Regions from separate parts of the Candidatus Izemoplasma sp. genome, predicted to be linked through region 2. Evidence: riboswitches for the same ligand, from Rfam matches in the RefSeq annotation. Region 2 holds a riboswitch; each other region holds the start of a gene.
What was found. A riboswitch is a leader RNA that binds a small molecule or an ion and turns the genes downstream of it on or off. The one in region 2 is predicted to bind cyclic di-GMP.
Positions count from the first base shown of each region.

Region 1 (10,688 bases), on a different contig from region 2:
AAACGATTATAAACCTGGAGATATAGTTTCTGGATATGAATTAACAGCAGGGTTCGAGTATGAGCAAATCAAATTAGAAACCGGAGATAGTTTTACAGTAATTCTCTCTTTTAAAATAGATAAGGATGGGAAAGAACAAGTTATTACAACAGAGGAATTTACCCGTTTAAAAGATGCGAATAATTTAGCTTGGAATAATGAAATTCAGAACTTAGAAATAACATACAACGACAATACATATAATGGTTGGTTAAAATGGGTATCTTTACAGCCTACATTTAGAAGAATATATGGTAACTCATTTCTACCTCATCATGACTACGGTCGCGGTGGAAGAGGTTGGAGAGACTTATGGCAAGATTTGCTTGCACTAATTCTTATGAAACCAGACACAGTTAGAGAATCATTATTAAACAACTTTCAAGGTGTTAGAATAGATGGATCAAACGCAACTATTATTGGAGAAAATCCAGGTGAGTTTCTTGCTGATAGAAACAATATTGCCAGAGTGTGGATGGATCATGGTAGCTGGCCTTTATTAACTACTAAGCTTTATCTAGATAAAGTGAAAGACGAGAGTTTCTTATTAGAGGAAATACCATACTTCAAAGATCAATTTACACATTACACTAAACAAATAGACAAAAAACACAATCAGAATGATTCAACATTAAAGACAATCAACAATGAGACATATAATGGTACAGTATTAGAACATCTAATCATTCAAAACTTAGTACCCTACTACAATGTTGGTAAACACAATAATATCAGGTTAGAGGATGCCGATTGGAACGATGGATTAGATATGGCGCATAGAAATGGAGAAAGTGTTGCTTTCTCATGTATGTATGCAGATAACTTGGTAGTATTATCAACTATCCTAAAATCACTACATTCAAAAGGAATTACAAGTGTTAATCTTTTAAATGAGTTAGATATATTATTAGTAAGAGTTGATAATAAAGATATTAAAAATAAACACAAAATATTACAGAAATATTTTGACTCTATAAATACAACGATTAAAGGAACTAAGAAGAATTTTGATTCACTTGAAATTGCCAAAATACTTGAAGAAAAAGGGAATGCATTAAAAGCCCATATAAGTAAGAATGAATGGCTATCTTCTAAAGAATACTCGTGGTTTAATAGTTATTATGATGACAATTCAAACAGACTAGACAACATTGAAAAAGGGAATATGACAATCACAGGACAAGTATTCGCTATAATGAGTAATGTTGCTAGTAACGAACAAGTTTCTGAAATAGTGAAATCTGTAGATCATTATCTATTTGATGAGAATGTTGGAGGATATAAACTAAACACCAATTTCAATCAAGTGAAAACAAATATGGGAAGATTATTTGGATTTGCATATGGTCATAAAGAAAATGGAGCTATGTTTAGTCATATGGCTGTAATGTACGCAAACGCACTATATAAAAGAGGTTTCGTAAAAGAAGGACACAAAGTTCTGAATACGATTTATAATCATTGCATTGACATAGAAAAATCAAAAATGTACCCAGGGATTCCTGAATACATAGATCCAAAAGGAAGAGGAATGTATCCTTACCTTACTGGTTCTGCTAGTTGGTATATATTAACTGAAGTTAATGAAGTCTTCGGAATAAAAGGTGATTTTGGAGATTTGGTGATAGAACCAAAACTACTTAAACATCAGTTCAACAACGGATTAGCAACTATTAAAACAATGATTCAAAGTAAACTTATAGAAGTTCAAATCCAAAACCCAAAGGAATTAGATTTTGGAGAATACTATATCGAAAAAGTGATTATTGGTAATACAGAAGTTTCAGTGGATAGAACTATACATGGAGTTAAGATTTGTGACTCAATAGAAAACGACATAATTAAGGTGGTTCTAAATGGAAAGTAAAATAGAAATATTAGACTTTAAACACGAAGGTTATAAGAAACTTGTCACATATGATTCTTGGAGAGTAGCAATGTTAAACTACATAGAGAACTTAAACCCTCTATTAATAGATAGTGTTCAAGCGCACTTAAAGACCGATGAAACATTCATTTTACTAGAAGGTAAATGTATTCTTTACCTTTGTGATGTGGTGGATGATGTAGTAGTTGATACTCAAGGGATTGATATGGAACAACATAAAGTTTACAACATAAAAAAAGGAGTGTATCACACTCATACGTTAAGCATGGACGGAAAAGTCCTAATTGTTGAAAATGAGGATACAGCTGATTATAACTCTCCTAGAATTTATATTGATGAGGAAATTCAAAATAGATTTCACGCAATAATGAGCAGATTATGGAAATAAAAGACAGAGAAATCTGTCTTTTTTGTTATTTATTATACAATACTGTATAATAGGGATAAAGAGTTGAGAGGTGATTATGTGAAGAAGTTATTACTTGTTTTATTAGTACTAGTAAACATTATGTTTTTGTCTGCATGTAATACAGATAAAACGATTAAAATAGGATATTCAAATAATCTTTCAGCGAGCGCTGGAGAACTGGGTATTGATGGTATGTATGGTGCACAGTTAGCTGTTAAAGAAATCAATGATAATGGTGGAATCAATGGAAAGCAACTAGAACTAATTGTAATGGATGATACTGGAGATTCTGATACAGCTGTTGAGATAGATAATGAATTAAAAGCACAAGGTTGTGTTGCAATCATTGGTCATGGGCTTAGTTCAGTAGCTGAAGCTACAATTCAAAACGCAAATCTAAATGATATTCTTTTGATTAGTCCAACGATTACAAGCACGGCTTACAATGACTTAGATGATAACTTTTTAAGAGTCATTCCCTCAGTTGATCAACAAGGTATAAAACTTGCGAATACAATGTATGAGACACATTTAGGTGAAACGATCATTTTATACGAAGATAGAAATAGTGCGTTTTCTATACCACTTTATGAAGCGTTCTCTACTCAATCAAATATATACGGGGTACCAGTTTTAGAAGAACATATTCATTCATTCACAGGAAATAGTTTTTCTGAGTATGAAAGAATGAGTGAAATAATAAATAATAGTATGATAAACAATGTTCTGATTATTGGATCATCATACGATACATCGAGTATAGTACAAAAATTGGAAAGAGAAGTAAACTTGTATGTATCATTATGGAGTACTACAAGTGATTTGATTGGTTTAAGTGGAAACAATATTGAAGGGACACATATTATAAACTTCTTTGATATTTACAACACTTCAGAAAAGTATTTAGGTTTTACTGAGACATTTACTGAAAGATTTGGTGTTGAACCTTCGTTCTCATCAATGCTTTCTTATGAAGCGGTATATATACTAGCAGAAGCATTAGAAACCGCAGATGATTATTCTGCTAGTTCACTTAAACAAGAGATTTTAGATATCAAAGAATTTGATGGTATCATGGATACTATAACCTTCGATCAATTTGGAGATATTGACAGAAAGGTATATTCATTTGTTATCCATAATGGTGAATATGTGGTGATAGACGATGAAAATAATTGAAAAAACAATGAAGAATACATCTTTAAAATTAGTTTTTTCAATAATTTTCATAGGTGTGATTTTAGTATCCGTATTAATATACTTTCTGTTTTTTAAGACATATTTGGAAGATCAAATTATTGATAGAATGTATAAGCAAAATTCAATCATTACCCTGAATACTAAAGAGTACATAGATGAAAACTTTCAAGGTAATGTCAATTTAGTACTCGGTATCGAAGGGTTTTTTGATATCCTCGAAAGTCCTACGGACGAAGATTTTGAACATTATATGGATGAGTTAAGTGAAGAAGTTGAGGTTTTTTATAGAGTTGAAGTCTTATCAAATGATATGACAACCGAATATGTATATCCTTATGATGAAAATGCGATCGGAATTGATCATTCAACAGACAATGAGCTCATTGCACTTACAGAACCTCATCAATATGAATGGTTAGAACCTCAGATATCAATTGTTGATGACGGTTTAACTGTTTCTCTTTTGTATAGAACAGAGACGAGGTACATAATCGCTGTTTTCGATCTTGATTTCTTTGAAAGTATACATTCTCTATTAAGTGATATAAACAAAGATAAAGAGATGATGATTCTCAACGAGTATGGAATCATTATATTTGATAGTGGTTCAGATAAAGATTTATACAAAATGAGATATGAAAAGTTCGACTCTCTAACACCTGTATCACCAAGTAGTGATTCAGTGATAGTTGATGTAAATAATATAGAATCAGTATTAAGTATTCGAGAACTTGACAGCCAGAATTGGTATATTTCTATTTACGAATCTAAGGAATCATCATATCAGTTCCTAAACCAATTATCGAGGAATTACTGGTATTTAATTACGATTATCACCATTCTTTACATTATTTCTGCACTGCATTTCTATAATATAATAGGTAACAATCTAAAAAGAATTAAGAGTAATCTAGAAGAAATTACCTCAGGAAAGTATGGACTGCAAATTGAAGGTATGCCATATAAAGAGATTCAGGGAATTGTAGAAGAATTTAATGTAATGTCAAACACGTTACAACAATCTAGAAATCAATTAGAAGAAATTGCATACAAGGATAAATTAACAGGACTTCATTCAAGAAATTACTTAAGAAAAATTACAAATGATATAATTGATTCATCTCCTGAAATGCAACTGTATGTATTCTATATTGACTTAACAAGATTCCATATTATTAACGAGTCTTACGGTTATGAATTTGGAGATGAAGTTCTAAAGAAAGTAGCTGAAAGATTAGAACACTCTCTTCAACCAATGGGAACATTAGGTCGTATTGAAAGTGATGAGTTTGTAATCGTTTGTGGATCGCAACATGAACCCGTATCTAGTTCAAAAAATATACTAAAACTATTTGATGAGTCTTTTGATTTTGACTTGAAGGAAGTAGTGTTGTCACCATCTATTGGAGTCTCTAGGTATCCAGAAGACGGTGCAGACTTTGAAGAATTACTTTCAAACGCAAATATCGCATTGCTACAGGCAAAGCAGAACAAAGAAATAAGTTATGCAGTTTTTGAAAATGAATTACTTGAACAGTTTAACAGGAAACTTGAAATTGAAATTTCCATAGAAAAAGCTTTTACAAACAATGAGTTTATCGTCGAATTTCAGCCAGTACTTAACATTGATGATGAATCAATCAGAGGGTTTGAAGCACTTAGTAGATGGCAACATCCAACTTTAGGTAAGCTAAGTCCAGGTGAGTACATTGATACGTTGGAACAACTTCAAAAAATACACGTTTTAGATAAATACACTCTTAGAGAATCTCTGAAACAGGTAAATAGATTGAATAGACGTTATGATCAGAAATTTGTTATTAGTGTGAATATTAGTGGATTGACAATTCTGAGAGATGACTTTGTGAGTATGATCAAAGAGACCTTAAAAAAATATAATTTTGATCCTAATTGCCTTGAACTAGAATTAACGGAGACAGTGTTCATAGATGATTTTAGTAAAATTAAATCTATAATGCACGAGTTATCTTCAATTGGAGTTAGATTTAGTGAAGATGATTTTGGAGATGGGTATAGTTCATTGAATTATTTAGTTGAACTAGAACTGGATACTTTGAAGATCAGTAGGACAATACTAGAAAATCTTAAAGCCAATATTAATAATAGAATCCTTGTTGAAGCTATTGTTAGATTGTCTAAAGAACTAGGGTTTGAAACAGTTGTAGAAGGAGTAGAAGATTACGAGATGCTTCAGATATTTAAAGAACTTGAATGTACATATGTTCAAGGATATTACTTCTATAGACCACTTGATTATTTCAACCTAGTCAAAGAATTAGATGAGAAGTTCAAATAAAAAGCACTTGCCTAAGGCAAATGCTTTTTTTTATTATTCAGTTGGTTCTTCGTAAACAACAACTTCAATTACATTAGATTCCATTTGGTCTAATACATTCCCATCTTGGTCTAATAATGTTAATTGATATACATAATTTCCAGTTTCTGTGATTTCATCTAATAATGCAGTTTTTAATGATCCATATTCTAATGTTAAATGATAGAAGTCTTCTGTTTCTAAGCGTCTTTCTACTCTGATCATTGCTACTTCATCTTTAATAATGTCCCAGTAAACATGAACTTTTTCATCCCAATTGTAGTAACCTTCGAAATTACCGATCTTAGCGTTTTCTTTTAATCTTATGTAGTATTCAGTAACTTGCTCATCTACAACTTCACCAAGGTCATTTACTGCGCTTACTTTGAAGAAATAGTTTCCATCAGGTAAGTCTTTTATTTGTAATGATGAAGTGACACGAGGTACTTCAATATATTCAGTCCAGTTTTCTTGATCTAATGAATATGAGATTACATGTGTAGTATAACTACCTTGACTTCCCCACCATAGATAAATTGAATTATCATGGATGTTTTGGTTTCCATCTAAGTAATATACATCTGTTGGTTCGTCTAAATTTAGATTATCGTAAGATACAACAACTTCGTTCCAACAAACTGCAGATCCCATTTCGTTTTCTAACTCATCGTAACCAGTGATTCTATAAGTATATACACCTTCAACAAGCTCATACACTCTTACATAATCTTTGTACCAGTTATTATTGTCAATGATTTCAGTTTCTTCTTCTAATATAACTTCCCAAGTTAATCCACCATCACTTGATTTTTCAATCATAAAGAATTTTACAAATTGTTGGTTGAATCCAAAGTTGAATTCTACTTCTCCAGTTGATTGATTATGCCAAGCATTTAAGTGATAAACATGTTCCGGTATTTGAATAGTAAATTCCATAGACTCTAAACTATCTAGTTCCTCACCGTTCTCATCTAATACAATTACTTTGTATACATAAGTTCCAGGTGCTAAATTTTCATCTTCATGCATAGTTTTTAAAGACCCAAATTCACCAATGACTTCATATTCTGTATCAAGAGTTCTACGTTCTAGAACTACAACTTCAACAGTATCATTCATAAATTGCCAATCTAGATTAATACTATTTGAATCCCATTCAACCCATCCGTTAAATCCACCTAGTAGAGCATCTTGTTTAACTCTAACTGCTTCGGTTGAATCGATTGATGCAACAACATTATCTTCATTTATTGCACTTACTCTATAGAAATATAATCCGTCTGTTAGTTCTTCAAATGAGAATGATTGAGCGATACGTGGTACTTCAGCTACAAGTTCCCAGTTTTCTTGATCTACAGATTTCTCTAATAGGAATCCTTCAAAATCTCCCGATGCATCCCACCATAGATTAACCATTTTAGAGTAAGTATCAAAGTTACCGCTTATATGCCATAACTCAGGTATTCCATCAAATTGTTTGTTATCAAATGATACGTTGATTTCACCCCATGAGTTCATTTCTTGAAGAAACTCATTGTTTTCGTCAAATGCTACCATTTTGAATACATAATTACCTTCGTCAAACTCATAATATAATAGTTGATTCTTAGAGAATCCTTCATCATCTAAAACCAGTTCAGCTTCAATGATTTGTTCCCAAGTTAATCCACCATCACCTGATTTTTCAATAACGATATACGAAATACTAAATTCATTTACACCGAAATTGAATTGTACAACACCACTACCTGAATCAAACCAAGTGTCAAAGTGATAGATGTATTGTGGTTCGTTAACATAGATAGAGAAATCATCTGATTCAAACCTTGAATCTCCAAATTCATCCACTACAACGATCTTAAATCTTACATCTCCATAAATACTATAATTGTATGATATGATTTCATCATCGACTTGATAGTCGTTAAATTGATGAACTTCTTCCCATTCCCCTAATAATTCATTATACATTTTTAAATGTATTGATTCTAAAGCAACCTCACCAGTTTCTTCATCTTCTTTTGGTTCTGGTATCTTATACGATATATGAATTTCTTGCATTCCTTCATCAAACCAGAGATTTGCCTCTACTTGATTTCCCCCAAGTAATTCATCACAACCAGATAAAATAAACATTCCTGCGAATAACGTTAGTCCAATTAATAATCTTTTCATATAATTACCTCCTAATTATGTTTTGAAAAGGGTCCAAATTGTATAAAAAAATATACAATCTGGGTAGATTGTACAAAGTTATCTTTGTGCAATCCAGCCAGCGTAGGTTTAACCCGTAGCTCTGTGATTTTGCGTCTACACGTTTCCATGTATTTGCCTTTTATAACTTCATTGTAGGAGAAGATACTTTGAATATCAAGAGAAACTGAAAAGTTTCACATCATATACACAACTACAATATGGACATACACATTATAAACACAACTATAGCACTTTAGTGACTACGATGATAAACTGGTCAATAGTTTGCTTTTACGATACACCCTCTTTTTTAAGGAATGAGTCCTCATCTGTGTTATAATAAATTTAACGTTTAATAATCTTTTATGAGGTGAATATATGGATATTAAGAAAATAGAATTATATGTAAAATCTAAACTTGAATTTGAGTCAAGCGGACATGATTATCTACACGCTTTGAGAGTTCTTGAGAACTCGAAAAAATTGATTACTGATTCAGTTGATCAAGATGTTGTTTACATTTCAGCTTTGATTCATGATTTGATTGATCATAAACTTGAAGAAAAGCATAAAGCAAAAGAGTCTGACATTATCACACTATTAAAAGAATCTAGATTAAAAGAAGAACAGATTGAATCGGTATTAGATATAATTAAGAATATCTCATTCTCAAAAGGTAATGTTCCATCATCATTAGAAGGTAAAATAGTTCAAGATGCAGATAGATTAGATGCTCTTGGTGCAATAGGAATTGCAAGAACATTCGCGTATGGTGGCAAAAACAATCGCCTAATATATAATAAAGATAGCATTGATGATACAGATTCGGTTTCACACTTCTATCAAAAACTATTTAAGTTGTCAGAATTAATGAATACAGAAAAAGGAAAACAAGAAGCATTAGAACGTACAAAATTCATGAAACAATTTATAATGAAGCTAGATGAAGAAACTGGAGGAGACTTATGATTATTAGAGAAAGTTACACATTAAGCAACAATGTAAAAATTCCAAAAATCGGATTAGGTACATGGCAAGTAAAAGAAGGCGATGAAGTATACAAAAGTGTTATAGCAGCTCTGAAGAACGGGTACAGACATATTGATACCGCAGAAGGTTACCAAAATGAAAAAGGTGTAGGAGAAGCTGTAAGAGATAGTGGAATACCAAGAGAAGAGATATTTGTTACAAGTAAGTTAGAGTCGCATATAAAAACTTATGAAGGAGCAAAAGAAGCATTTAAGAAAACGTTAGACGAACTAGGATTTGACTATTTAGATTTATTCCTAATACATGCACCTTGGCCTTGGAGTAATATGGGACAAAACTGTGATGAGGGAAATGTCTTAGCATACAAAGCTATGGAAGAACTATATAACGAAGGACTTATAAGAGCCATTGGTGTTTCGAACTTTGAACCAAAACACTTAGATAACCTATTAGCTAACACAACTATAGTACCTCATGTCAATCAAATTGGATATTTTATTGGTTTAGATCAATCCAAAACAATTGAATACTGTAATGAAAGAAACATATTTATAGAGGCATACAGTCCACTTGGTATAGGCTATCTACTAAGTAACGAAGACATAAAAACAGTGGCAGACAAATACTCTAAATCAAGTGCACAAATATGTATTAGATACTTACTACAGAAAAATGTTGCACCATTACCTAAAAGTGTAAACGAGAATAGAATCATTCAAAATACTGAAGTTGATTTTGAAATATCCAAAGAAGATATGACGTTCTTAGACACAATAAAAGGTGACCCAAGAAGATGGGATTAAAAAGGTAATTTATTACCTTTTTTTATATGTTATAATATAGAAGTGAGGTGACATATGAGTCATTTAGAAAGTATAAAGGGAATTGGCCCTAGAATGAAAGAGAAACTAAATCGTAATAAAATTTACGATTGTTTTGATATCATTAATAGATTCCCAACTAGATACGAAATATACCAACTCATAACACTAAAAGACGCTGTAGATAGCGAACGAATCACTATTGAAGGTAAAGTAATAAGTGTGCCTAATGTGGCATTCATAAGAAGAAATTTTACAAGGTTATCATTTAACGTAGTTATAGAAGAACGTCAATTCAAAGTCTCAATTTTTAATCGTGAGTATTTAAAAAGCATTCTAGACTTAGGAGAAGATATTGTCTTAACAGGAACAATTGATCGTCTAAAAAACTCATTTACAGCAACAACTTTAAAACTTAAACGTAATTTTAAGAATGAAATAGAACCTATTTATGGATTAGATGGAATCAGTGATTCTCAATTTAATAAACTATTTAAACTGAGTTATGAGGAGTATGGTCGTTTCATAGAAGATGACATGCCTGAATATCTATTAAAGAAATATAAATTAATCAATTATGGAAATCTTCTAAAAATTGTCCATAACCCAATAACTATGAAAGATTTGTCTAAGATTGAACGAAGAATCAAATATGAAGAATTGTTCAAGTTTCAGTTTAAAATTCAATATCTTAGATTAAAGAACAAATCAAAGAAATCGGTATTAAAGAAATATGATATTAATGAAGTAAAAGCATTTATTTCATCATTGCCTTTTGAATTAACGGATGACCAAAAAAAAGCAACGAAT
Region 1 is NZ_CEXEES010000014.1:11,395-22,082, forward strand. It holds gene AC2LE6_RS03335 (GH36-type glycosyl hydrolase domain-containing protein) at 1-1,906, shown strand, start outside; gene AC2LE6_RS03340 (hypothetical protein) at 1,896-2,315, shown strand; gene AC2LE6_RS03345 (ABC transporter substrate-binding protein) at 2,394-3,515, shown strand; gene AC2LE6_RS03350 (bifunctional diguanylate cyclase/phosphodiesterase) at 3,502-5,853, shown strand; gene AC2LE6_RS03355 (fibronectin type III domain-containing protein) at 5,887-8,046, opposite strand; cyclic di-GMP riboswitch class I at 8,131-8,214, opposite strand; gene AC2LE6_RS03360 (HD domain-containing protein) at 8,446-9,036, shown strand; gene AC2LE6_RS03365 (aldo/keto reductase family protein) at 9,033-9,860, shown strand; gene recG (ATP-dependent DNA helicase RecG) at 9,915-10,688, shown strand, end outside.
Region 1: another riboswitch for cyclic di-GMP. It lies ahead of AC2LE6_RS03355 (fibronectin type III domain-containing protein); the one in region 2 lies ahead of mreB (rod shape-determining protein MreB).

Region 2 (10,688 bases):
CTTGTTCAACACGTTTGATTTGAGTTTCTAAGAATTTAACTTTTAAATTAACTCTATTATTGATTTCTAATTCTTCAGCTTCTAATAACTCTTCAGCACGTTTCTGATATAAAACAACAAGTGCTTCTTGATTTGAAAGGAATTCAGCTTTAACACCAGCAAGTTTTTTATTATCAGATTCATGTAACTTAATCGCTGATAATTTGTCATTCTCTAAAGTGTCAGATTCTGTTTGGAAGTTTTGCACTTCTCTTTCGTTTTCTAGTTTTGCAAGATTGATTGCTAAGTCAACATCGTTAACTGAGCATTCGTTTATTTTAGCCAGTTCAGCAATTTGTTGATCTTTTAGATTTAAAGATAAGTCTTCATTTAATTGAATTTCATTTTGTTGATTTGTTTTGTCAAATTCAATTACTAATTTCATTTCTAAATCTTTTTGCTCGTTTAATGCTAATTCAGACTCTTTTAATGCTTTTGCAGTTTGGTCTTTATGTTTCGCAGCAAATTCGCTAAATTTAGCTAATTCATCTTGAAGTTTTAATTCTGTATCTAGTTTTGCTTTAGTGATTTCATCAGCTAAAGTAACTTTATTAATTTCAACTTGCATTAGATTGTCTTCTTTGAAGTTTACAAATTCACGTTCAACTGCTGCGATTTGCTCTAAGTTATTCTTAAGAAGTTCTAATTTCTTAGCTTCTAAATCCACTTTACGATCATTATGAGCTTTTTCTAAAGTCTTAATTTCTCTATCAGCAGATTGTTCTAGTTGCTTGATTTCTTTTCTTTGAATTTTTGCTGCTTTTGAATCATTTTCATTTTCAGCTTTTTCTAAGAATTTATTTCTTCTTTGTAATTTTGAATCAAGAGTTTCTTTGATATCTCCAAGTTTTGATTCAAACTCAGCTTGCTCTTGAGCTAACAATGCATTTACTTCTTCTAGTTTCTCTTCGAAGATAGGTACTGCGTCAGCTAATTGCTTATCAACTTTTTCTCTTTGTTTTACAATTCCGTCGTTAAGTTTTTCAATTTTCTTTGTAGAAGCTTCATTTAATTTTGTAATTTTAGCTTCTCTTTTCTCATTTAAAGCAGCACTTTTTTCATTGTACTTAGCTTCTTTATCATTGTACTTTTCTTGTAAGTCTTCTTGCTCACTCACATTGTCTTTTGAAATTTTATCTTGTTCTTTTTGGTTTGCTTCAACATCTTTGTTGTATTGAGCTAAAACCTTTTGAGTTAGTTTCTCGAAATCACTATTTAGTTTTTCTTTTGCTTTTTCTAAACGTGCAATTTCCTTCTCTAATTTTTGAACAGATTTTTCTTCTGCTTCTTCATGATTTTTACTTACTTCAGTTTCTTTTACTTTAACTCCAGCAAGTTGATCCTTGTTGTAATCTTTAATCTTTTCCAACTCAGCTTTATGAGCTTGATTAATTTCTTTGTCTGTTCCTGTAAATTCTTTTAATTCACCTTTAAGATTAGTCGCATTTGATTTTTTCGTTTTTTCATATGCGTTGGTTAATTTCTCAATACCCTCTTTTACTTGTAAGTCTTTTTTAACTACTTTTGAATAGTTTTTTTCTAGTTCTTTTTGTATTACATCGTTCATTCAAACAACCTCCTTCATATGTCTCAATTATAATTGTAACAAATTATGTCATAGTTTTTAAGTTTTTTTTCTATAAATAAGGAAAAAGAAGAGGAAGTCCTCTTCTTTTAGTGGGTTTGGATACCATATCTGTATTTGTTTAGGTAAACAATGATTTGTTCATCGTTTAAAGGTTTAGTAAAATAGTATCCCTGCACATAATCAACATTAAGTTGTAATGCATATTCTAATTGGTGTTTGTTCTCGATTCCTTTGCTAAGTATGTTTATCTTAGATTTATTGGAAAACTCTACTAATGATGTATGTAATAATTCTTGTTTTTTAGAATAATTAGAGTTTGTAGATACTGTCTGATTGATTTTCAAAGAATCAAAATCTATCATTAGTAGAGCTTCTAATGAGAACCACCTGTTGCTGAGTGCGTCTAAGGATATCTTGAATCCAGCAGTACGTAATTTTTGAATGCTAGAGACTCCTTTTTTAGACACGATACTGTCTTCACTTATGTCGAATGAAACATTGTTAGGCACGATATTATACTCGTTTGATAGAGTAAGTAACTCAATCGGATTGATGTTTACTAATGATTGATAACTTAAGTTGATAGTTATTGTGAAATCTTCATCAATTAGATTATTTTCTTTCCAGATTTTGTATGCCATAAATGTTTTCTTAATAACCCGCTTATCAATTTGTTCAAACAATTTCTTTTCTGTGGCGATGTCTTTAAATTTAGCTGCTTCAATTTCTCTGTATTTATCCTTGGTCCATCTAACCAGACTTTCAACACCGGTAATCTTTAAAGATTTAGTATTGATGATTGGAAAGAAGAACGGGACAAATTCATCTAATTGTAACCCTTCTTCTATTTCTTTGTTAAAGACATCAAGATCTTGTTTTATCGAACGTAATTGTTCTGTTGCACTAAGTATTTCTTTTCCTTTATCTTTCGCTTTGATCATTGTGAATTCAGCTAATCTGATAAGGTCATTCATACTTTGTTCTGTTTTCATCATTCCAAGTGATGCTGTTCCAATATGCAGTTTTATGTCATAGTCACTTCTTTGCTCTTTATGCACAGTTTTTGTTTTGATAAACTGTGACAGTTTCATTGCACAAGAAATCATTTCTTCTTGTCTTAAACTTGTGTTAATGACATGCTTACTTTGGAACTCTTGAATGATTACTAATTGATCGTTTCTGTAAATGTATAAGTTCTTTTTAGGGATATGTTTTTTTAAGGTCTCAACAACATCTTTGAAAATGTTGTCCCCTATGTGTGAGTCATAGAATTGTGAGTAATTGTTCAGGTTTGAGAACTCAATAAACATGACAAAATAATCTTGTAGTTTCTTCTCTTTAAATCGTTTATTTGAGTGAAGTTTTCTAATGATTATTTTGTGATCGTGTCTGTTTACATACACATAGAATGTGTATAAAACAAGTACAATGTATATGAGTGATAATAGCAGTTCATCTATGAAGATATCAATGATGACTGTTGCGACAAGTATGCCTGTGATCATCATTGATTCTACGTAGTATTTCAAGTTTAATCAACTGGTTTTATGTAGTAATTACCACGGTTTTGTAGTAATACTTTTGTACCTTCAACTATTGCCGTTAAAGGGTTTTTTGCGATGTGTGTATCAAGACCAATTTCTTTTTGTAAGAACTCGTCTACTCCATCGATTAATGCACAACCACCATTTACTAAAATACCTGTTTCAATAATATCTGCACTTAGTTCTGCAGGTGTATTTTGTAATACTTTAAGTATTGTGTTTGCAATACTTTTAAATGGTTCAACTAGAATGTCTCTAATCTCTGTTTGAGTTACTTGTATTTGTCTTGGTAATCCTGATACCAAGTCTCTACCATTAGCATGAGTTGTTGTTTCTTCAGAGACGTCTTCTCTTAAAGTCCCAATCTGCTCTTTGATTCTTTGAGCAGTTTTCTTACCAATAAGTAATCCGTGATTATACTGTAAATGATTTATGATCTCTTGATCAAAATAATTCCCAGCTACTCTAATTGATTCACTTACAACGATGTCTCCTAAAGATAAGACACCGATATCAGTAGAACCTCCACCTATATCAATTACCAATGAACCTTGAGATGAGTAAATATCTAACCCAGCGCCAATTCCACCAGCTTTTACTTCTTCTTCAATAAATACATCTGGTACACCTAAGTTTTTCGCTAAGTCTACCATTGCTTCACGTTCAATTTGTGTTACCTCACTTGGACAGCAAATCAACACTGTCGAAGCTTTTAAATTGATGTCCATTGTTTCTGCTTTTCTGATAGACATCTCTATTAATTTTTTAGCAGCATCCATATCTGAAATTACACCTTGGTTTAAAGGACTAACAATCTTGATTCCTCTATGTCCTCGACCAATCATTTTTGCTGCGTTATATCCAATTGCGATTACATCATTTGTTCCATATTCCATCGCGATTACAGATGGTTCGTTAAAAATAATTCCTTCGCCTTCTACAAATACTAATAGGTTTGCCGTACCTAAATCTATACCAATTTTTATCATTTTTTTACTTTTTTGTTTTTTCTCAGCCATCATTTTCACCTCTCTACAACTTCAGCGGATTAATTAAATAATCCCCTCTATTTTTAAGTAAGAATTTTGATCCTTCAGCAACACATGTCAAAGGATTACTTACTACATGTACAGGTACGTTAATACGGCTTTTGATGAATTCATCTACACCTTTAATTAATGATCCTCCACCAGTAAGTAATATACCATGTTGGAAAATATCTGCACTTAATTCAGGTGGTGTATCTTTTAGTACTGCGGCAATTAATTTAACGACTTCTTCATATATTGGAGTAAGTACACCTTTTACATCATCAGTCGAAATATTTACCCATTTAGGTACACCGCGCACGATGTCTCTACCTGCATAACGATTGATTAGTTGTGGTGCGTCTTCACGTAAATCAGATAACTCAAACTTTACTCTTTCAGCAGTAAGTTCCCCGATTTCTACTTTATCTACTTTTTTAACATGTTTGGCAACTTCTATATCTACGAAGTTTCCGGCTTTTCTGATTGTTCTACTTAAAACGATATCTCCGTAAGATAGAACACCAACATCTGTTGTTCCTCCACCGATATCTACAACCATTACACCTTTACTTTTGAAGATATCTACATTAGCACCAAGTGCTCCTGCTTTGATTTCTTCTTCGATAAATGTATCTCCTATACCCATAGTTCTGGCTAGTTCGATCATGATATCTCTTTCAATATTCGTTACTTCACTTGGGCAACAAATAACACATGAACTATTAGATAACTCACGCTCTGTTAAGTTCGATACTTTATCTAAAACATATCCAACCAACGCTTTTGCTGCTTTCATATCGCTAATTACACCATTTTTCAATGGTTTAATAACACTTATTTTGTCATGTACTTTTCCAAGCATTTTGTGAGCATCCTCACCGGCAGCTACAATTTTTCCAGATTCTCTATCAAAGGCAATTACACTAGGTTCATTAAAGATGATTCCTTTTTTCTCAAGATACACAAGTAGGTTCGCAGTACCTAAATCGATTCCTAAGCCCATACGATCAGCCATTAGCTTCTCAATTCTCCAAAGTAATGTGCTTTGTTCATCTTAAGTAATTTCTTAGTCCCGTTTACGACTGCGGTCATTGGGTTGCTTGAGATATTAACTTCAACTTTAGTTACTTCTTCTAAGTAATCTTTGATTCCTTTGATTTGTGCTCCTCCACCAGTTACTAAGATTCCGTTTTCAACTAAATCTCCAGCAAGTTCAGGTGGTGTAGCTTCTAGTGTTGCAATTAATGTAGCTTTGATTGATTCAAAACAATCTAATAAGATGTCTCTTATTTCTTTTGCTTCTACTATTACTTGACCTGGTAACCCAGTAACTAAGTCTCTACCCATTGCACGGTATTGAAGAGTTTTTCCCTCTTCATCTGCTGGTAGTTCTCCAGTTAGTGATGCTAACTCAATTTTAATCTTCTCCGCAGTTTGCGGTCCGATTTCAAGTTTATGCACTTCTTTTACGAAGTCTGTGATTCGATTATCAAAATAATCTCCTGCTACTTTGATTGATTTACTTAATACAACATCTCCTAAACTTAGAACACCAAAATCTGTTGTTCCTCCACCGATGTCTACTACTAAGTGTCCACTAGGTGTATAGATATCTATACCTGTCCCAATGGCTGCAGCTTTAATTTCTTCGTCAATTTTAACGTCGTCAATTCCAAGTTCTAAACCTAACTGTAGAATAGCTGCTTTTTCTGTTTCTGTGATTTCTGATGGGATACATATCAGTAATTTATTGATTTGTTGTGATGTTTGTACAAATAATTGATCAAACGTAAACAACAAGATTTCTCTAATCATATCAATATCTGATATTACTCCTCCGTTTAAGGGTTTTACAACCTCAATTTTGTCATGCACTTTACCCACTAATTCTGCTGCTTCTGTACCAACTGATACTACTTTGTTGCTTTGTTTATCAACGGCAATAACACTTGGTTCATTAAAGACAGTACCTCGTCCTTCAACATAAATTAGGAGATTAGATGTGCCAAGATCAACGCCTACGTTAATCTTTCCTTTTTTGTTCTCGCTCATATAAGCCTCCTTCTAAATTTATAATGATAATGGGTATAAAATAAACAAAAAGCGCCCTTAATCAAAAGGACGCTTAAATCACAATATTGGTATAACTGAAAAAACCCTTTTTTTATCCCGTGATTCCAAAAAAGTTTGATCATCATATTGCGGTCCGGCTGGCATTGGTTTTCCATTAGCCCCGTGACTTTGCGTCTACGCGTTTCCACGTATTTGCCTTTTGAATATTCATTTTATACACTCTAAACTTATCACAAGAATTTTTACATGACAAGTGTTTTTTAAATAAACTTTACAATTTTACAAAGAAGCAGTTAACCATTCATCAATCAATTTATAAGTGGTCGTTTTCTTTTTCTCGTTTAGTATTTCATGTCTGAAATCTGGCATTAACTTTAAAGTTAACTGGAAATAACCATGTGCATTATATAGTTCATACACATCTCTTACACCTTCACCATTTTCACCAACTGGGTCAGCTTTTCCACTGACAAATAAAATTGGAATATCTTTTCCTTCACTTATGATTTCTGACTTGTTAACTTTGACACACATGTCCAAAAACTCGATATAGAATGTTGGTGTATATGCATATCCTGATAGTGGATCATTAATATATTTTTCTACTTGTTTCTCATCTGTAGATAACCAATCGAAATCTGTTTCTGGATTCTCCATACCTTTTAAAAGTGGTTTGTTTAACATTTCACTTAAGAATGGCGAGATTTTATTACCTTTGAAAAGTTTGATTGTTTTAGCAATCAGTTTTGGTAAGAATACTTTACCGCTCTTGATGATTGGTAATGTCCCCATGATTATAGCAGCATCAATGTATGTTGCGTATTTTGTTAAATATCTTCTTGCTATAATACTACCCATAGAATGTCCTAGTAATGTATAAGGCACTCCTTTAAACTCATCTTTCAATTGTCTAACGATGTAATGAGCATCATCTATCAAGTATTCAAATCGATCTGCGTCTGTAAATTCACCTACAGAGTAAAACTCTTTGTCTATACTCTCTCCATGTTTTCTATGATCATGAGCAAACACTGCATATCCTTTTTTTGATATCCATTTCATAAAATTCATATAACGTTCTTTATGTTCACCCATTCCGTGAAAGATATGAATGACACCTTTGACTTCTTCTGGGACATACCCTAAAACACTAATTATAACTCCAAATTTTGCTTCTACTTCAAATCTTCTTTCTTCCATAATTCCCTCCTATAAACAAGTCTTGATAGAATCGATGATTCCTTCAAGAATTTGTGGTAATGGCATGTGGTATAAGTTTTTATGCTCTTGTTCACTCATAAGAGGAACGTGGATAAACCCAGCCATTATGTTTAACTTATTTTCATCTATGTAATGTAGTAATCGATACATTATATCGTTACACACGTAAAGTCCTGCGCTATTAGAAATACTACAATCAATTTTCTTTTCATTCATGATTGTAATCATTTCTCTTATTGGTAATGTTGAGAAGTATGCATTGTTACCTTCTTCGATAATAATTTCGTCAATATATACTGTCCCTGAGTTATCAGGATGTGTTGAATCATTTACATTTATAGCTACTCTTTCAGGAGTAATTCCTTTTCTCCCAGCAGCTAGTCCTAAACATATGACAACATCTGGTTTATGAATTTCTATTTCTGTTTTCAATCTAGAAAATGACTCATTGTATAAAACTGGTAGTTCTATAGGAATAATTTTATGACCTTTGATTCCTTTTGGTAATAGTCTTACAATTTCTTGTGTTGGGTTTTCCTGATTGTTTTGAAATGGCTCAAAGCCAGTAACTAAGATATTCATAATACCACCTCTAGTACATTATAACATTTTTTATCTTGTTTAAAAATGTAAAAATAAAAAGACCATTATTGGTCTCTTAATTTATTGACTGAATATCACTTATCGAATGAATTAATGAAATATTATGTACGATATTATTTTTACTTATATCTACTATTTCATTCTCGTTAATATACTTTAATATTCTGTATGGTGTTTCCAGTAAAATGATAATTACTTTTGTAGATTTATCATCCCACCTATATAACATTGAATTTGTTTTTTTATACTTGATTCCATATAGTTTACCCTTAGCTAATTCAATAACCTTAGGGCTATTTATTGTCAATTGATGTGTGTCACTTATTTTAAAAATGAATACGTTATACGTTTCATTTTCAGTTGTTAGAGTGTAATGAAAAGGCTGTTTTCTACTTCTCTTAACTGTCCCTTTACTTTTTAAGTTTTCTAATGCTATTTTCTTTTTCAATTGGTTTCCTTTTTGTCTTGAAACATACCCAGTAGTAAGCCAAGTACAATTCCCAGTAATGCCGCAAAGATTACACGGTATTCAGGGCTAATAATAAATGTTATTGTATGTGCTGGTATCCAAAACAAAGGGATAGTTTTAAATACTACAAACGAAATAAATGCTGGCCAGTTTACCATATTCACTGAATCTAAAATTGATATCTTATTGTTGTTTCCTCTTTGTTCAATGAATGTATCTGTTACTCTGTGAAATGCCATCATCATCGGTCCAAACGTTACGTTCATGATCGTTGATACTAGAATTGCATGTACAAAGATGATATCTGTGTTTGGTAATAAGTTGTTGTCTTGTAAGAACCATACTCCTTGATCAAACAATCCAAACATCATTACTACAAGCATACCAATAATACCCCAAACAATTGCTTTATATAGCATTCCTGTAGGTATACTCCATGCTCTTGTTTTTATTCTTTTTCCAATTATATCTCCTAGACTAGCTAAGAAGAAAAACTTAACAAATCCACCTAGATACTTATAATCGCTTGCGAATGATAAGAAGAAATCTCTAGTAACAATGAACACCAATCCGATTGTTAGTAATACCATTCCAAATGTTATCAAATAGTCTTTTTTCATAGCGTTACCTTTTCCTTATACATTGTTAAAAACTCTTCAACATCTTCACCAATATAATACTCGCCTACAGTTCCATGTTTTGAATCGTTTTTGATTCCGTGGTAATCACTACCACCAGTAATAACCATTCCTCTTTTACTAGCAAAATCTTTGAAGAATGATTCATCAAATTCATCGTTTCTATAATACCTAGCTTCAATTCCATCATAGTTATATGAAAGAACTTGCTCTCTTATTTTTTCTTTAAGTAATACTGGATGTGCTAATACAACAATACAGTTGTTTCTTCTTAGCAATTCAATACCTGCTTCTACTTTGAGTTTACTAGAAGGAACGAATGCTTTTGAATGATCCCCTATAAATTCTTCAAATATATAATTGAATGAATACTCAGGATAGTTTTTATTTATCGCTTTTGCGATATGTGGTCTTGCGATAATACCATCGGAGAAAGATAATACATCATCATATGTTATTTCTATATTGAAATATAATTTTAATTTGGAAATAAATTTTCTTGTACGGTCTTCTCGACTTTTTTTAATGAAAGTATAGTACTCTTTCATTTCTTTATTCTCATAAGATTTATCTGTGAAGTATCCCAAAACATGTACCGATCTATTTTGTTCTAATGTTGATAGTTCAATTCCAGGTATATATGTAATACCCAAACTTTTTGCAAGTTTAAGATTCTCGTCTACATTTCTACATGTATCGTGATCAGTAATACTTATGACATCTAATCCATTTTGTGCTGCCATCTTTAATAATTCTATGTTGGTCTTAATACCATCAGAGAACGTTGTATGTGTGTGTAAATCTGCTTTCATATTATCACTCCAAACCAGTAATATTATATCTTATATATTGATACTTTTAAAGAAAAAAACAAAAGAGTAGATTTTCTCTACTCCAAGTTGTTTTTGTAATAGTTGATTGCTTCTTCTAACGAAGCATTTATACCACCAATTGTCGTAGTAGCGCTACTGTTTCCATCAATACCTAGAAGTACATCATTGGTTAGGTAGAACTCCACACTCTTTGAAGGGAACTGATCTAAGAAACTATCCATTGTTATGAATGATCCCCAGTTTTCTGATTCCTCAACAATGATCAATGAGACGATTTGATTTTGCTCTTTATCAATCAAAACCATAAAATCTACAGTATCCCAACGACCCATAAATTCCATTCTAATCGCATAAAACTTTTCTTCATTTAGATCGTCTTTTCCAACATATATATTCACAATTGTTGTACCTGTGATATCTTCAGATATTGTTGAAAATGAAAGTGACTCTAATATATCTTCCTCAATAAGAGTTAGAATACTTCCAGGAACTTCGATTATTATGTCATCTTCAGGTTCATCTCTGGATCCATTATCTTTGTAAGGATCATCTTTTACACAAGATGCTAATGTAAAAACAAACAGTAAACTTAGTAGTATTAAGCTAATTTTTTTCATAATATCACTCCTATATACTGTTATTTTATCAA
Region 2 is NZ_CEXEES010000016.1:16,055-26,742, reverse strand. It holds gene AC2LE6_RS03755 (coiled-coil domain-containing protein) at 1-1,606, opposite strand, end outside; gene AC2LE6_RS03750 (EAL domain-containing protein) at 1,714-3,156, opposite strand; gene mreB (rod shape-determining protein MreB) at 3,159-4,190, opposite strand; gene mreB (rod shape-determining protein MreB) at 4,204-5,217, opposite strand; gene mreB (rod shape-determining protein MreB) at 5,217-6,254, opposite strand; cyclic di-GMP riboswitch class I at 6,400-6,482, opposite strand; gene AC2LE6_RS03730 (alpha/beta fold hydrolase) at 6,555-7,475, opposite strand; gene AC2LE6_RS03725 (pyroglutamyl-peptidase I) at 7,485-8,078, opposite strand; gene AC2LE6_RS03720 (hypothetical protein) at 8,155-8,547, opposite strand; gene AC2LE6_RS03715 (hypothetical protein) at 8,544-9,188, opposite strand; gene AC2LE6_RS03710 (PHP domain-containing protein) at 9,185-10,018, opposite strand; gene AC2LE6_RS03705 (hypothetical protein) at 10,096-10,656, opposite strand.

Region 3 (10,688 bases), on a different contig from region 2:
CAAGGATATCATCCGCTTTAAGGAATATGTTTTTTGCGTTTTCTGAATGATCAAAAAACTCTTTACCCATTCCAACGTATTGAGCACCTTGTCCTGAAAACATAAATACTTTTTTCATTATGCCAGTATCCCCCTATACACTTTAGATTTTACATACATATCATCTAAAATTTCTTTTACAGGTCTAACTGATTTTACTAACCCAGCAGATTGTCCGGCCATAATGCTTCCGCCATCCATGTCGCCTTCAAGAACAGCTTTACGTAAACTACCTAAAGTCAATTTCTCAAGTTCATGAAGATCAATGTTTCCTTCTTTTGTTAATTCAAGATATCTTCTAGACATCTTATTTTTAAGAACTCTTACTGGAGCTCCTGTTCCTCTACCAGTAACAACTGTCGATGTATCTTTTGCTTTTACAACAGAGTTTTTGTAATTGATATGGATTGGACATTCTTCACTTGCAAGTAACACTGTTCCAATTTGAACACCTTGTGCTCCTAAGCAAAATGCAGCATCTAATCCTCTATAATCAGCAACTCCACCCGCAGCAATTATTGGTAAATCTACAGCGTCTCTAACTTGTGGTAACAACGTGAATGTTGTTAACTCACCAATATGTCCTCCTGCTTCAGTACCTTCTACTACAAGTGCATCTGCACCTGAACGTTCCATACGTTTTGCTAATGCAACACTTGGAACAACAGGGATTACAATTATTCCAGCAGCTTTCCATTTCTCCATGTAGATTCCTGGATTACCTGCTCCAGTTGTAATAACTTTTATACCTTCTTCTATAACCATATCACTGATTGCAGCTGCGTGTGGGCTCATTAACATAATGTTTACCCCAACTACTTTATCAGTTACTTTTCTTGCTTCTCTTATTTCAAAGCGTACTTTGTCAACATCCCAACCACCTGCGCCAATTAGTCCAAGACCACCAGCTTCACTTACAGCAGCTGCAAGTTTGTGTGTTGCAATATTAGCCATTCCACCTTGAATTATCGGGTATTCTACCCCTAACAATTCTTGTAATGTCTTCATATTATCCTCCTACAATTCAATTAATGCTCCACCCCAAGTGAAACCTCCACCGAATGCAACAGTCGCAAATAAGTCACCTTTATTAAGTTTCTTCTCTTTGATTGCTTCATCGATTGCAAGTGGTACACTTGCTGCACTTGTATTTCCATACTTCTGAATATTCAAGAACATTTTATCCATAGGGAATTTCAAATCTCTAGCAGCTTTATCAATTATTCTTTCGTTTGCTTGATGTGCAACTATGTAATTTAAATCATCTAATCCTATATTGTTTCTTTCTGTTAAATCTTTAATTGTTTGAGGCATAATTCTTGTCGCAAATTTAAAGACTTCTCGCCCATTCATATGAATGTGATCTTGTTGACTTACTGCATTTACATAAGGATCTTTAATATCCACACCATTACAAATTAACATACCTTCATCATCAGATTTTGATCCACAAATAACATCTTTGATTTTATTTGTTTCACTAGTTCCAATAACCATTGCACCTGCAGCATCACCAAATAACACACAAGTATTACGGTCGCTCCAATCTGTTAATCTTGTTAATGTTTCTGCTCCAACAACTATCGCTGTTTTATAAGCTCCTGATTTAATCATTTTGTCAGCAATGTTTAGTGCATACATAAATCCACTACATGCAGCATTTACGTCAAAACACATTACTTCGTTAAGTCCTAAACGTTTTTGTAGTAATTGTCCAACACCTGGAAATGCATTGTCAGGTGTAACTGTTGCTACGATTACTAAGTCTATGTCTTTTGGATCTACTTTCGCGTCTTCCATCGCTCTTCTTGCAGCATGTTCTGCTAAATCAACTGTTAATTCATCTGTCACAATGTGACGCTCTTTGATTCCTGTTCTTGACACTATCCACTCATCGTTTGTATCTACTATTTTTGATAAGTCGTCATTCGTTAACACTTTTCTTGGTACATAACTACCAGTACCCTTTATCTCTGTGTAAATCATCGCTTCACACCTCCTAGATTGTCATAGTTAAACCTTTGGAAGAATCCAAAGTTTCTATACTTGTCAATTCGAGCTTCTCTAAGTTCGAATGGTTGTAATTTTACTAATTCTGTTAATTCTTCTAAAATCGCTTTCTTAGTATTCCTAAAAGTTTCTTCTTTATTGAAGTGTGCTCCACCAAGTGGTTCTTTAATCACTCTATCAATAATTCCATAATCTTCTAAGTCAAAACTTGTTAACTTCATTACTCCAGCAGCTTTGCTAGCTAGTGTAGCGTCTTTCCACAAGATAGTTGCGTATCCTTCTGGACTCAATATTGAGTAGATACTATTTTCAAGCATCATTACTTTATTTGCAACACCTAGTGCCAGTGCTCCACCGCTTCCACCTTCACCAATAACGATGGCGATAACTGGTACAGTAAAACTAGCCATTTTCATTAAGTTTTTCGCAATCGCTTCCCCTTGTCCACGCTCTTCAGCTCCAAGTCCTGGATAGGCACCTGGTGTATCTATAAGGGTAATGATTGGTCTTCTAAACTTTTCTGCTTGTTTCATTAATCGTAATGCTTTTCTGTATCCCTCAGGATGAGGCATTGCGAAGTTTCTTTCTAAGTTTTCTTCTAGTGTTTTACCTTTTTGTTGTGCGATAATCGTTACATTAATTCCATTAATCGTTCCGATTCCACCAACAATACTTTTGTCATCTCTATATAGACGATCACCATGTAATTCGATGAACTCATCAAACATATAATTTATGTATTCTAAAGCCGTAGGTCTAGCTTGGTGACGTGCCAATAATACTCTGTCCCATGCTGTTAAATTACTCATTGCCTCGTTTTTGTAACTCTCAATCTCTTCTTTAATCTTTCCTATTAATTCGACATTATCTAATTCTTCAATTTTACTTTGAAGTTCTTGAAGCTTACGCTCTTTTTGTAAAATATCCATTAGTTATATCTCCTATGAATTCTTAGGACTCTACTTAGAGTATTCTTCAAGTCAACTCTAGGTATTACTCCGTCTACAAATCCTTTTTCTTCTAAGAACTCCGCTCTTTGGAATCCTTCAGGTAATTTTTGATTGATTGTTTGTTCAATAACACGAGGACCGGCAAATCCTATTAATGCATTTGGTTCTGCGAATATAATATCTCCAAGTGTAGCAAATGATGCAGTTACTCCACCAGTTGTTGGATGTGTTAATACACTAATGTATAACAATCCAAGATCACTATGTCTTAGTACAGCAGCACTTGTTTTTGCCATTTGCATTAAGCTAAAGATCCCTTCTTGCATTCTAGCTCCACCTGATGCAGTAAAGATAATTATTGGTAGTTTTTTGTATATTGCATACTCAAAACTTCTTGTTACTTTTTCACCAACAACACTACCCATACTTCCCATCAAGAAGTAACTATCCATAACACCAATAACACATGGGTTACCATTCAATTCACCATATCCGTAGATATATGCTTCATCAATGTTTGTTTTTTCTTTGTAGCTTTTAATTTTTTCTTCGTATCCCTCATTGAATAAAGGATTTAAAGTTATATACCCAAGACCTTTTTCAACAAAAGTTCCAGGATCTACAGTTAAATCTATTCTATCGATAGCACGCATTTTAAAATGCTCACCACAATGTTTACAAACAAATTTATTTTCTAGTGTTTGTTTCATGTTCACTGTTTCTTTACAACAAGGACATTTCTCATAAAGTCCCTTAGGTACATCGATATTTCTATTTGTATAGTTACGTTTTCTTACTACATTTGACTTTTGCTTTTGTGTTTTACGTTGTTGTAATGCTTGTGTTAAATTATTCAAACTCATCATACTCCAACAACTGATCTATCTTTTTAGCAATATATCCAGTATCGAAGTTTCCTTTAACGTAATCTAAATTATTTAATATCATATTACAAAAGTCTTGGTTGGTTTTAACACCTGTAATTAGTAACTCGTCTAACGTAGCTTTCATTTTCTTAATTGCGTCTTCTCTATTTTCACCATGAACAATGATTTTACCCATCATTGAATCGTAATATGGTGGAATACTGTATCCAGCATAAATAAAACTATCAAAACGAACTCCATGTCCGCTTGGAACATGTAGTAATTCTATTGTTCCTGGACTTGGTCTAAAATCAAACTTAGGGTCTTCAGCGTTAATACGACACTCAATTGCATGTCCTTTTAGCACAACATCATCTTGAGTAAAACTTAGTTTCTCTCCAGCTGCTATTTTGATTTGTTCTTTAATAATATCTACACCAGTAACCATTTCAGTAATTGGGTGTTCTACTTGAATACGAGTATTCATTTCAATGAAGTAAAACTCACCATCACTTACTAAAAATTCTAATGTTCCAGCATTCTCATAATTTACTGTTTTTGCAGCTTTTATTGCTGCTTCACCCATACGAGATCTTAAATCATCACTGATTAAACTCGGAGCTTCTTCAATAACCTTTTGGTTACGTCTTTGAATACTACAATCACGCTCACCTAAATGAACGACATTTCCATATTTATCTGCTAAGATTTGGAATTCGATATGTTTAGGATTTAAAACGAACTTCTCTAAATACATAGTGTCGTCTCCAAATCCATTTAATGCTTCACTTCTTGCAGTTTCATAAGCAACATCAAACTCACTTAAATCAGAAGCAACACGCATACCGCGTCCTCCTCCACCTGCACTAGCTTTTATTAAAATAGGGAATCCTATTCCAACAGCTTTTTCTCTTGCATCATCTAAACTATCTACAGCACCATCACTACCAGGTACTACAGGAACATTTGCTTCTATCATTATTTCTCTAGCACGGGCTTTATTACCCATTTTATCTATTACTTCACCACTTGGTCCAATAAATGTAATCCCACACTCAGCACATAAATCACTAAATGAACTATTCTCACTTAAGAATCCAAATCCAGGATGAATTGCTTCAGCTCCTTTATTCACAGCAGCTGTTATGATATTTTCCATGTTTAAATAAGATTCGTTACTTCTAACTCCTCCAACACAAACACTCTCGTCTGCGATTTGAACATGTAAACTATCTCTATCTGCTTCGCTATATATTGCAACTGTTTCAATTCCCAGTTGCTTACAAGCGCGAATAATCCTTACTGCAATTTCACCTCTATTGGCTATTAGTACTTTATGGAACACTACTCTTCTATCTCCATAACCACTTGACCAAATTCAACCATAGTACCATCAGTTACATTGATTGATCTAACAATACCACTTACAGAAGAAGTAATCTCATTCATTACTTTCATTGCTTCAACTATAAACAATGTATCTCCTTTAGATACTTTTGAGCCAACATGGACAAATGCGTCACTGTCTGGTGATGGTGATTGATAGAATGTTCCTACTAGTGGTGCTTTTACTTCAGTATAATCAGAAGCAATTGCCTCTTCAGATACAGTTTCCAAAACAGGTGCGTTTTGAACTGGAGCACTTTGTAATACTGGTTGTGCCACCGAAACTGTTTTTACATCTTCTTTTTCTAATTTAATAGAAAAGTCTTTATCATTTATCTCTAACTTATGAATCTTAGAATCTTCAAATTCTTTCATAAGGTTTTTTATTTGTCTTAAATCCATTGTTTTCCTCCCGAATACTTTGATGTTCAAATGTTTTTTTAATGAAAAAATAAGTAAAGATTTTCAGACGAAAATCTTTACTTCACGCTTTCGATAAATTCAACGATTTGCTTCACATTTTCAAATGCTTGTGCAGCTTCATCTGAAATCTTAATTTCAAATTCATCTTCTAATGCCATGATTAACTCAACAGCGTCTAGTGAATCAGCACCTAAATCATCATTTAATGTAGATTCTAATTTTACTTCTTCTGCTTCAACACCTAATTCTTCAACAATAATCTCTTTTACTTTATCAAATACCATAATTTGTTTCCTCCTATTTTTTACTTAAAAATATACGTAATTTTACTGTATATTTTATGTCTTGTCAATTTATTTTGAGGTTCAAAGAACCTTTGGTTCCATCATATTTACGAGTGCTCATATGTTACGTGTGAACGTATGTTCACATATACATATATTGCAGCAATTATTTTCAATATATCACCTGGTATATAAGTCCCGAAAAGCGCAACAGTACTTAGTAAATTCCAATCTAGTGAATACATGAAATATGAGCCACCAATCATATATATAATAAGGTTGATGATGAACATCAATCCAAACAAACTAATATACTCGTTATTTAGAATAATTACATGTTTAAACACTGAAGTTAAATATGCGGCAATTGGGAATGCAATAATAAATCCACCCGTTGGTCCAAGGATAATTCCTGCTCCTCCAGTACCACCCGCAAATACAGGTAAACCAATTACTCCTAAAATGATATAAACTACCATACTTAGAAACGCTAAATCTTTTCTAAGCAATAATCCAGCTATAAACACAAACATTGTTTGTAATGTGATCGCTGGTAATGCACCTAATGGTATACTCACAGTTGCTGTCGCAGCCATCAAAGCTGGGATGATTGCAACCAATACCATTTCTCTTGTTGTTAACTTCATTCGTAAATCTCCTTTAAACTGATTTCATTTGGACTTACATAGAGTTTTTCATTCCCGACAAGGAATAACCTTCCATCCTCTAAAATCTCTCTAACAACAAAAATTTGATTGTTAAATTTGATTCTCTTATTCAATATTATTGAGTGCTTCAAATACTCATTGAATGTATGTGGCTTAACATACTCATTCATAATATTTAATGCAACATTATTTGGATCTAATTCAATACCATTTTCCAGATAGGTTGATGTGGCAAATTTATGAAGACTATTGAAGTTCGATTGATTAATATTTATTCCAATCCCGACTACAATATAATCTAAATCAATTGCACCTTGTGTTTCCATCAAGATACCTGCAATTTTTTTAGTTCCAACCAAAATATCATTGGGATATTTAATTGAAGCAGTAATTCCATATTTCATTAATGTTTTGATAATTGCGACTGAAATCTTAGAGATTTCCACAAACAAATTATCGATGAAAATATCCTTCTTCAAAATGTAACTGAAGTATAGGTTACCATTTGGACTTTCCCATACATGGTCACTTCTACCTCGCCCTTTTGATTGTGATTTTGATATCACAACATCTAGGTGATTTTGAGTCAAATAGTTCTTTTTCAAATAATCGTTTGTCGAATCAATTTCGTTAAAATATTTTATTTGAAAATTCAGTAAAAACCACCTCCATATATATTAAGAAATCATAATATATAATACTTTGAATGTCAAATGAATCAACATTCATACAAAGGTTTTCGTGGACTGTTAAAGCCATTATAAAAAAATAAATTTATTTTTAAGTAAATAAAAAATGAGCAATTTTATGCTCATTTTATATTATTTTACCAAATGACGTGACAATTCTTACCTTTTCTTTTTGCCTCATACATCTTGATATCCGACTTATAAATAAGATCCTTGGTTGTATCTCCTTTATTATAGAATGCAACTCCTGCACTAAACGTAAATTCAATACCAATCTTTTTATTCAATTTCAATAACCTAGATTCAATAATCGCAAATCTTTCATCAATGTTTTGTCTCGTTAATGTAGGACATGCTATAACAAACTCATCTCCACCATAACGACCCACGATTTTTCCTTGAATATCGCAAGTCAATAACATCTGAGAGAATTCAACTAACACTTCATCACCTTTTTGATGCCCATATGTGTCATTCACAAGTTTAAAATCATCGATATCGATCAATATAATTGCGATATCTTGATCCCCATCAATATTAGCCAACATCTTATCAATTTTAATAAATGTTGTTGAGTGATTATAGATGCCAGTTAGTGAGTCTCTTTCAGCTAAAATAGTTAACTCTTCTTCTCTTGTTTGAAAGACACTAAATAGTTTCGAGTATGGATTATTTACAATCTCACTAATAAATAGTATGTAAAGTCCTGCAAATGAAACAAATTTCAATATATGTCCTATTGTGACGAAACTCTCGTGCAAACCAGTATACTGTGTAAACATTACTTCGGATGCAATCTTTAGAAGTAAAATCAATATAAGCAGTTTCTTGTTATCACTCTTCATTTCTATACCTTGTGTCAAAACTATTGAAATCAACAAGAAAACAATAACAAAAGTTGCCAATATCAATTTCAAATTAGTTTGCCCTACACCAGGTATATAAAATGCAGGTAATCTTTCAGAGTTAATTAAATAATATACTATTGCTACATAAAACAAACCGAATACATGTGAATAACAATACTTTAACTTAATCTTTTTCATGAAAGTAAACAAGACTACAAGTAGCCCTAAACTCTCCATAAATCTTGCAGCGATCCAATACTGGCTACTTATATTTGTGCTCGTTTTGATGATTCCCATCCCCTCAAATGACAATGCATGCATAAAATCAAGTAATCCAATATAAAGGTATGCTACACCTAATGGCAGTAACAAAGCCTTTTCAGAATACTCTCTACTATTTACAGCTATGATGAACATCATTACTCCAATAAACATTGTAAATATTTCTATTGTGAAGTGGAATAGTTCAAAATTGTAATAATCCATAACTAGTAATAATCCTATTGCAATCAAAACAAATATAAGAAACTTGTAATATTTACGCCCCATAAATATCACCTCTCCCTTAGTAATAAAAAAACTACACACTAATAAAGTGTATAGTTTTGTAATCAGTCCTATACCGAATAAATTATGTAAGTACAGCAAACTTCTTGAGTTCTGTACCTTTGTGCCCCATATTCGCATATAGTTTACCTTTGATTTTATTGGTACTTTTAATTATAACACTACATTCTCATTTTTACAAATAACCGAAGTATTAATCAATCATTTTATAAATAAAAAAGACAGCATATGCTGTCTTTTTGATTAAATACTTCCTGCTTTTGCGTCTTTTACATTCTTTTTTAGTTCACGTTCTGCTTTTGCGAAATCAACGTTTTTACGTTTGTTCTCAGCAAGTCTTTCTTCACGAACCTTGTTTAAATGATCCATTGCACTATCTTTTGATATTCCGACGTGAGCTTCTTGGGCTATTACATTAATTTGATTGCTCTGATGTTCTACAACTCCATTAATGATAACTACAAATACTTCTTTTTCGTCTTTTATCATTTTTACATATCCAGTATCTATAGTACTGATTATTGGAATATGTCCTTGCATAATAGCGAATTCACCATTCATTTTAGATGTAACGACTACATAATCTATTTCTTCTTTATATAATTCTCCTTGAGGTGTTACTACAGATATATTCATATAGTTCCCCCTTAGTTCATTGATTCAGCTTTTTTAAGAACGTCATCAATACTACCTACAAGTCTAAATGCTTCTTCTGGTAAATGGTCGTATTTTCCTTCTAAGATTTCTTTGAATCCTTTGATTGTTTTTTCTACTGGAACGTATGTACCTTTTTGTCCAGTAAACTGTTCTGCAACATGGAAGTTTTGTGATAAGAATAAACGAATACGTCTTGCTCTATGTACTACTTGTTTATCATCTTCACTTAATTCATCCATACCTAAGATTGCGATGATATCAAGTAATTCATTGTATCTTTGAATTGTTCTTTGAACTTCACGAGCGATATCGTAATGTTCTTGCCCAACGATTTCAGGCGCTAATGCACGAGATGTTGAAGCAAGTGGATCTACTGCAGGGTAGATTCCTTCTTCTGATATTTTACGTGACAAGTTTGTAGTTGCATCTAAATGTGTAAATGTTGTCGCAGGTGCCGGATCCGTATAATCATCGGCCGGTACGTATACTGCTTGAATTGATGTAATTGAACCTTCTTTAGTAGAAGTGATTCTCTCTTGTAATTTACCCATTTCAGTTGCTAATGTAGGTTGGTAACCAACGGCACTTGGCATACGACCAAGTAACGCAGAAACTTCACTACCTGCTTGTGTGAATCTAAAGATATTATCGATGAAGAATAAAACATCTTGTTTTTCTTGATCACGGAAATACTCAGCCATTGTTAAACCAGTTAATCCAACTCTCATACGAGCACCTGGTGGTTCATTCATCTGTCCGAATACCATGGCTGTTTTCTTGATTACTCCAGATTCAGTCATTTCGTGATATAAGTCATTTCCTTCACGTGTACGCTCTCCAACACCAGCGAATACTGAGATTCCACCATGTTCTTGTGCGATATTATTAATCAATTCCTGAATTAATACAGTTTTACCAACACCGGCACCACCGAATAATCCAATTTTTCCCCCTTTAATATAAGGAGCTAATAAGTCTACTACTTTGATTCCTGTTTCAAGAATTTCTATTTCACTTGATAATTCATCAAGTTTTGGAGCAGGTCTATGGATAGGACTGAATTTTGTTCCAGCTGGAACTTTTTCTTTCCCATCAATTTCGTCTCCTAATACATTAAAGATTCTACCAAGAGTAGCTTCTCCAACAGGTACACTTATTGGAGCACCTGTATTTTTAACTTCCATTCCTCTTTGTACACCATCAGTTGAATCCATCGCGATTGTTCTTACGACGTTATTTCCTAAATGTAGAGAAACTTCTAAAGTTAAATTAATAGGTACACCATTATTTTTATCAGCTGG
Region 3 is NZ_CEXEES010000013.1:6,341-17,028, reverse strand. It holds gene fabD (ACP S-malonyltransferase) at 1-118, opposite strand, end outside; gene AC2LE6_RS03150 (nitronate monooxygenase) at 118-1,047, opposite strand; gene AC2LE6_RS03145 (beta-ketoacyl-ACP synthase III) at 1,057-2,025, opposite strand; gene AC2LE6_RS03140 (acetyl-CoA carboxylase carboxyltransferase subunit alpha) at 2,022-2,978, opposite strand; gene accD (acetyl-CoA carboxylase, carboxyltransferase subunit beta) at 2,978-3,862, opposite strand; gene AC2LE6_RS03130 (acetyl-CoA carboxylase biotin carboxylase subunit) at 3,849-5,210, opposite strand; gene accB (acetyl-CoA carboxylase biotin carboxyl carrier protein) at 5,210-5,653, opposite strand; gene acpP (acyl carrier protein) at 5,731-5,958, opposite strand; gene AC2LE6_RS03115 (biotin transporter BioY) at 6,066-6,605, opposite strand; gene AC2LE6_RS03110 (biotin--[acetyl-CoA-carboxylase] ligase) at 6,602-7,270, opposite strand; gene AC2LE6_RS03105 (sensor domain-containing diguanylate cyclase) at 7,453-8,712, opposite strand; cyclic di-GMP riboswitch class I at 8,795-8,870, opposite strand; gene atpC (ATP synthase F1 subunit epsilon) at 8,974-9,366, opposite strand; gene atpD (F0F1 ATP synthase subunit beta) at 9,378-10,688, opposite strand, start outside.
Region 3: another riboswitch for cyclic di-GMP. It lies ahead of AC2LE6_RS03105 (sensor domain-containing diguanylate cyclase); the one in region 2 lies ahead of mreB (rod shape-determining protein MreB).